2 regions of the Caulobacter sp. FV2ps19 genome follow, and region 2 is predicted to be linked to the other one. Evidence: predicted binding sites of a transcription regulator. Region 2 holds the regulator's gene; the other holds the start of a gene.
What was found. Region 2 encodes LexA, which represses DNA repair genes until DNA is damaged. Its sites were predicted from a motif close to ATGTTCNCNANNTGTTCT; they were not measured.
Positions count from the first base shown of each region.

Region 1: a site for LexA is predicted at 1,656-1,673, ahead of ssb (single-stranded DNA-binding protein). Genes of this name have one in related genera too.

Region 1 is NZ_CM178729.1:2,654,446-2,657,849, reverse strand. It holds gene bioF (8-amino-7-oxononanoate synthase) at 1-309, shown strand, start outside; gene bioD (dethiobiotin synthase) at 306-971, shown strand; gene ssb (single-stranded DNA-binding protein) at 1,070-1,573, opposite strand; gene ACW18B_RS12545 (hypothetical protein) at 1,708-2,103, opposite strand; gene ACW18B_RS12540 (hypothetical protein) at 2,117-2,797, opposite strand; gene ACW18B_RS12535 (hypothetical protein) at 2,856-3,404, opposite strand, start outside.
Region 2 is NZ_CM178729.1:2,989,169-2,992,572, reverse strand. It holds gene mfd (transcription-repair coupling factor) at 1-776, shown strand, start outside; gene lexA (transcriptional repressor LexA) at 980-1,690, opposite strand; gene ACW18B_RS14215 (hypothetical protein) at 1,834-2,082, shown strand; gene ACW18B_RS14210 (lysophospholipid acyltransferase family protein) at 2,111-2,674, opposite strand; gene lepB (signal peptidase I) at 2,791-3,404, opposite strand, start outside.

The DNA.
Region 1 (3,404 bases), 330 kb from region 2:
GACATCATCGAAAGCCAGCCGCCCCTCACCGCCCTGCCCCTGGCCAGAGCCCGCGCCTTCACCGCCGCCCTGGATCTGCCGCCGGCCCAGAGCCCGATCGTGCCCGTGATCATCGGCTCGGCGGAGGCGGCTCTCGCCGCTTCGGCGCGGCTTGAGGCCGAGGGCTTCCTGGTCGTCGCCATCCGTCCGCCGACCGTGCCCGACGGCACGGCCCGCCTGCGCATCGCCTTCAGCGCCGCCCATACCGAGACCGATGTGGCGCGACTGGCGGAACAGGTGGCGGACCTTCGCCAGGATCAGACCGCATGAAGAGCCTCTTCATCGCCGGGACCGGCACCGACATCGGCAAGACCCATGTCGCCTGCGCTTTGATCCAGGCGGCAAGGGCGCGAGGTCTGAGCGTTGACGCCTTCAAGCCGGTGGTCAGCGGCTTTGATCCCGCCGCCCCGGACACCAGTGATCCGGGACGCCTGGCCCGGGCCCTGGGAGACCCTGACGCCGTGGCCCGCATTTCGCCGCGCCGCTACGGCGCGCCTTTGGCCCCACATCTGGCCGCCCGGATGGAAGGCGACACCCTGAGCCTGGAGGATCTGATTGCCGACTGCGCGCTTCGCCTCTCACGACCCGATCGCGACCTGCTGCTGATCGAAGGCGCGGGCGGGGTGATGTCGCCGCTGACCGACTCGACCACCAATCTGGACCTGATGGCGGCGCTCAATCTGCCGATCCTTCTGGTGGCGGGATCCTATCTGGGCACGGTCAGCCATGTGCTCACCGCTCTGGAGGTGATCCGGGCGCGCGGCCTCACCGTCGCCGCCCTCGTCATGAGCGAGAGTCTGGCGGCGCCGGAGCTGGTCCAGACAGCCGACATGCTGCGCGGGTTCGAGACCGGAGCCTCGCTGATCCTGGCCCCCCGCGCCCCGACCTGGAATGCGGATGCGCTGGCGGATCTGGTTCTGAAACCGCGATAGCCGACCAGACCCTGTCCGCCGCCCCACCGCCGCAACGCAAAACGGCCAGATCCAGAGGACCTGACCGCCTGCTGTTGAATACAGATCTAAAGCTAGACCTAGAACGGGATCTCGTCGTCCAGATCGGCCGAGAAGCTCTCGCGCGGGCCGCTGGGCTGGCTGCGCGGCGCGCCGCCGCCGCCAAAGCCGCCGCCACCCCCGCCGCTGGAATAGCCGTCGTCACCGCCGGACGATGCGCCCGCGCCGTCGCCGCGACCGCCCAGCATGGTCAGTTCGCCGCGGAACTTCTGCAGCACGATCTCGGTGGAGTACTTTTCGGCGCCGGTGTTATCGGTCCATTTGCGGGTCTGGATCGCCCCTTCGATATAGACCGTGGAGCCCTTGCGCAGATATTGCTCGGCCACCTTCACCAGATTGTCGTTGAAGATCACGACCCGGTGCCATTCGGTCTTTTCCTTACGCTCGCCCGAGGTGCGGTCGCGCCAGGTTTCAGAGGTCGCCAGGCGCAGATTGGCGACGCGGTCACCGGAGCTGAGGCTGCGGATTTCGGGATCGGCCCCGAGATTGCCCACCAGAATGACCTTATTGACGCTGCCCGCCATCGTTTCGACCTTGTTCACGCCCGGCGACCCTTGCGCCGGAATCTGATCAAGACGTTAACGGAGCGTCGCGGTCAACGCAATTTTGTTCTCAATACGTTCCTGTGGACCGAGGGCGATTGTCGCGGACCGACGTTCTATTGCGCCGGAACCTGCCGCACGGCGCCCGGAACGGCCAGACGACCATCGCCGGTGCGAACCAGAGACATGAAGCGCGCGCCGTCATAGGTCTGACCCAAATAGATCCCTTCCTTTTCCACGAAGATGAAGCTGCCCTGATAGGCCCCGGTCAGGGTGCGGCTGGGGCTGCCCAGCCGAATGAACCGAAGACGAACCCCCTCCAGGATCGCCGCGCACTGTTCCATGGTCTGGACATTTCGCTCCACGGGATTGAAGCGCAGGGTCTTGTCCTTGTTGGTCGCGACCTGAAAGCAGACCCCCTGTTCAAACGGGGCCTTGATCTGCTTTTCGCAGCCGGACAGGCCCAGACCCGCGGCGGCGACGGCGATGGTGATCAAGAGCGAACGGCGCATGGGGGAACTCGCCTTAGCCGGCGACCGGGATCGAGCAGTTCGGTCCCTGGTCGATGACGGTGTGGAAGGAACGGTTATCGGAAGACGCTTCGACGCGCCCGGGAACCAATCGCAGGGTTTCCTCACCCCAACGACCATAGGTGGCTCCGCCAGCGCGCTCGCAACGCCCTCCGAACAGGGTCTGGGCGCAGGCGTTCAGGGTGATTTCGCCCGGCAGACGCCGCCATTCGGCGCCGGAATAACGCCAGCACACGGCCAACGGCGTAGTGGAAACAGGCACGGCAGGCGACGTCGCAGGACTTGGCGCGACAACCGAAGGCGCAGGCGCCACGACGGCGGGCGGCGGCAACGGCGTCAGCACCGTGCCCGCCTCGTCCGCAGCCGCCAGGGCGCCCGTCTCGTCCACACCGACGTCCAGGGCGCCGGTGGCGACGCCATTTTTCTGGGCGCAGACCGCCAGGGTCGTCTCGCCCGCGAACTGACCGCCCACGAAGCACCGCAGGGGTCGAGCGGGATCGAGCTTGGTGTCGTCGGCCCGCCCGGTCTCGACGATCAGCCCAGCGCGCGAGGCCGGCGGCGGCTCGGCTTGCTTGCTCTTGCCGCCCAGCAGCAGGATCGCGATGACGAGGCCAGCCACGAGCGCGAGCGCCGCGCCGCCCGCAAGAATGATGCGCCGGTCTTTCAGAAATTCCATGAGTACTGGCTACGACGCGAAGATGGCGCTTTCAAGCACCTCTAGCGCAGGAGTGCGACTATCCGCCGGTGAGACGGTTCAGCGCGGCCTGATAGTTGGCGATCTGGTTGGTCAGATAGGTCGGCACAGTGCCTCCCGTCTTGCCCGACGTGCTGGCCGCGCTGCTATCGATGCCCATAGCGAGATCGGCAAACTCGCGATAAGCCGTGCGCACCGCCGACATGGACTTGGTGATCGCCGCAGAGGCCGCCTTGCGTCCCGCCTCGGTGGTCAGGTCGACCTCCGGGGGAAGCTGCAGCCCAAAGACCGGGCCGCCGCCGTCAGCTGAAACGGTTTTACCGCTCTCGACCTTTGTGCCGCGAATGACCCCAGAGGCCAGCCCCAGAGCCTGCAGCACGTCGGTGCCGCCCTTGCCTGCCAGGATTTCGATCGTTGAGGTGGCGTAGGCAGGGCTGATCTTGAGCTTGCGCGCATTGCCGTCGCTGGCCAGTTCGACCTTGGCGCGGAAACCCGACGCGCGCTTGATCTTGTCGGCCAGGGTTTCCAGCGTATCGTTGGCCTCGATCTTGATCGTGGTCAGGGTCCCGCGCTCGCGGGTGCGGATCTG
Region 2 (3,404 bases):
GCCTGGCCCAGCTGTATCAGATCCGTGGCCGCGTGGGCCGTTCCAAGGCCCGCGCCTACGCCTATCTGACCACGCCCAACGAGAAGACCATCACCCTGTCGGCCGAGAAGCGTCTGCAGGTGCTGCAGTCCCTCGACAGCCTGGGCGCCGGCTTCCAACTGGCCAGCCACGACCTGGACCAGCGCGGCGGCGGCAACCTCTTGGGCGACGAGCAGAGCGGCCACATCAAGGAAATCGGCGTCGAGCTCTATCAGCAGATGCTGGAAGACGCCGTCGCCGAACTGCGTCAGCGCCAGGGCGCCGAGGCCCTGCTGGAGGATCGTGGCTGGTCGCCGCAGATCAATACCGGCTCGGCGGTGATGATCCCCGACGACTATGTGCCCGACCTCAATGTGCGCCTGTCGCTCTATCGCCGCCTGTCGGAAGCCGAGAAGTCCGCCGACCGCGAAGCCCTGGCCGCCGAACTGATCGACCGCTTCGGCCCGCTGCCGCCCGAGACCGACTCCCTGCTCAAGGTGGTCGCCATCAAGGGCCTGTGCCGCGAGGCCAATGTCGCCAAGATCGATGTCGGCCCCAAGGGCGCGGTGGCGAGTTTCAGGAATGATAGTTACGCCAATCCGCTGGGGCTCATGCAGTATGTCGCCAAGAACAATATCGTCTGGAAGGTGCGTCCCGACCAGAAGGTGGTGATCAAGGGCGAATGGGACACCCCGGCCCAGCGTCTGGATGCGGCCGAGAAGATCCTGGTCCAGCTGGCGCGGATCGCCAGGGAGTAGGGCGGGGGGAGCTCTAAAGCTCAAAATCCTTGTCATCCCGGAAGCCTCGCAGAGGCTGTCTGGGACCCAGGGGCCGGCGCATCGTGTTTGCCCCTGGGTCCCGGCGCTCCGCTTCGCTGCGGCCGGGATGACAAGCTAATTTACAACGAAAACGGCCGCCCCAACCGGGGCGGCCTTCAATCTCGAAAAGCTCTAATCAAGCCTCAGTGGTACCGCCGGATCAGCCCCACCAGCTTGCCCTGCACCTCGACCTGATCGGGTCCGAAGATGCGGGTCTCGTATTTGGGGTTGGCGGCTTCCAGGGCGATCGAGCCGCCCTTCTTGCGCAGGCGTTTCAGCGTGGCTTCCTCGCCGACCAAGGCCACGACGATCTCGCCGGAGGTGGCGGTGTCGCCCTTCTTGATGATCACATAGTCGCCGTCGAGGATGCCGGCCTCGATCATCGAGTCGCCCTGCACCTCGAGCACATAGTGTTCGCCGCCGCCCAGCATGCTTTCGGGCACCGGCAGGCGGTCGCGTTCGTGCTGGATGGCGTCGATGGGTGTGCCAGCGGCGATCTTGCCCAGGATCGGCAGCTCGCGGCTGTCGTTGGCCGGGGCCGACGAAGACCCGCCGTTCATGGCGGGGGGCGCGCCGCCGCCCTCGACCACCTGCGGCTTGAATGTCCCGCGGCCCTTGGGCGGCGAGGCGGTCGTGGCCTGCTGCGGCAGCTTCACCACCTCCAGCGCCCGGGCCCGGTGGGCCAGACGCCGGATGAAGCCGCGCTCTTCCAGGGCCGTGATCAGGCGGTGGATGCCCGACTTCGACGCCAGATCCAGCGCCTCCTTCATCTCGTCGAAAGAGGGCGAGACCCCGCTCTCCTTGATGCGTTCATGGATGAACATCAGCAGCTCGTGCTGCTTGCGCGTAAGCATCTCGACCTCGAGGACGACGCGGAACAAACCGCAAACCTTGCGAATGTTCTCTAGGCGTTCTTCCTTAATGTCAAGTTGACGACTTAGGAACGCTCTCGCCCCCTTCGCCGTTGAGCCGAAAGCCGCACAGGAGGGCTTTCGTCGTGAGTTTCAACCAACTGAACCCGACCGTACCGGTCTCTGTCGAAGGCAAGGGGACGGGATTCGCCTTTGCGGTCATCGACTACGGCCAGGAACATCACCTGATCTGGGTGGTGGCGATCGACGGCACGGGCGAGATCTGGTCGGCGCCCAACCCCAAGGTTCGCCTGCAGTCGAACTGGAGCATGGGCCGCAAGGTTTCGCCGCCGGCCAATGTCGAACCGCTTCGGACGGCGGCGGCCTCAGGTTGAGTCGCGCCTCGCGCGCGGCGATTCGCGCCTAAAGCGCGGTCGCCCGATCCAGGTGCTTACCGGTGAAGGTTCGATAGAACGCGGCCAGTTTGGCCAGATCCCCTTCATAGTCGCCGCTGGGGACCAAGGTGGGCCCCAGGCCGATGATCTTGCGCTCATAGTCGATATAGCCGCACACCAGCGGCACGCCGGCTTTCAAGGCGATATTGTAGAAGCCGGTCTTCCACTGCTGCGCCTTCCCGCGCGTGCCTTCGGGCGCGATGGTCAGCATGAACTCGTCGCGGCGGGCGAACTCATCGACCATGGCCTGGACCGTGTCGCCAGACTTGGAGCGATCGACCGGCACGCCGCCCAGATCGCGCATCATCCTGTCGAACGGCCAGCGAAACAGCGAGGCCTTGCCCATGAAGCTGAGCTCGACCTTCAGGGAGTCGGCCGCGCCGAGGAAATAGACAAAGTCCCAGTTGCTGGTGTGCGGGGCGGCGATGACCACGAACTTGCGCGGCGAGGGCGCTGCGCCCTCCACCGTCCAGCCCTGACGCCGAAAGAAGGCGACCAGCGCCCATTTCACGATGCGGGCGACAAGGCCCATCTCAACCACCCTCCCGGACGAATCCGCTTCGGCGCGACTGTCGTGGGGGCAATGTGTCCGAGAAGCGCTCAGGGCGCCAGAGCCGAGCGCCTCTATGGCTGGCGCTCAGGCGTGCGTCAGGTCTGGGGCGCCGAGAGCGACTTCAAGGTGCGGCCCAGGCGCAGGCCGGACTTGGCGTCCCAGGAGAACAGTACGCGCTCGGCCCGGCCGACCAGATTGTCGAACGGCACGAAGCCCATGCCGGTCTCGGGGGGCAGATAGCGATCCAGTTCGGCGTTCCAGGGGCAGGCGGCTTCGCCCGCCGGAACGCGGCCGGGGTCGAAGCGGCTGTCGACCGAATTGTCGCGATTGTCGCCCATCACGAAATAGCAGCCGGCCGGCACCACATAGACGCCGGTATTGGCCGCCGCCGTGCGCGGACCCTGGCTATGGGTCAGATAGGTCCGGCCATTGGGCAGGGTCTCGGCGATCTCCTCGACCACCGCCGGATGGTCGTCATCGTCCTCGGCGCGTACGCCCTGAGACACCTGCCGGACCGGCCGGTCATTGATCCGCAAGACGCCGCCACGAACCTGGATCCGGTCGCCCGGCAGGCCGACCAGCCGTTTGATAATGTCGGTGCGGCCGTCGCCAGGTCGCTTGAACACCACCACGTCGCCGCGCTCGGGTTGGTGGCCAAACAGCCGTCCCTGACCCATCGGCGGGCTAAACGGCGCAGAATGCCGGCTGA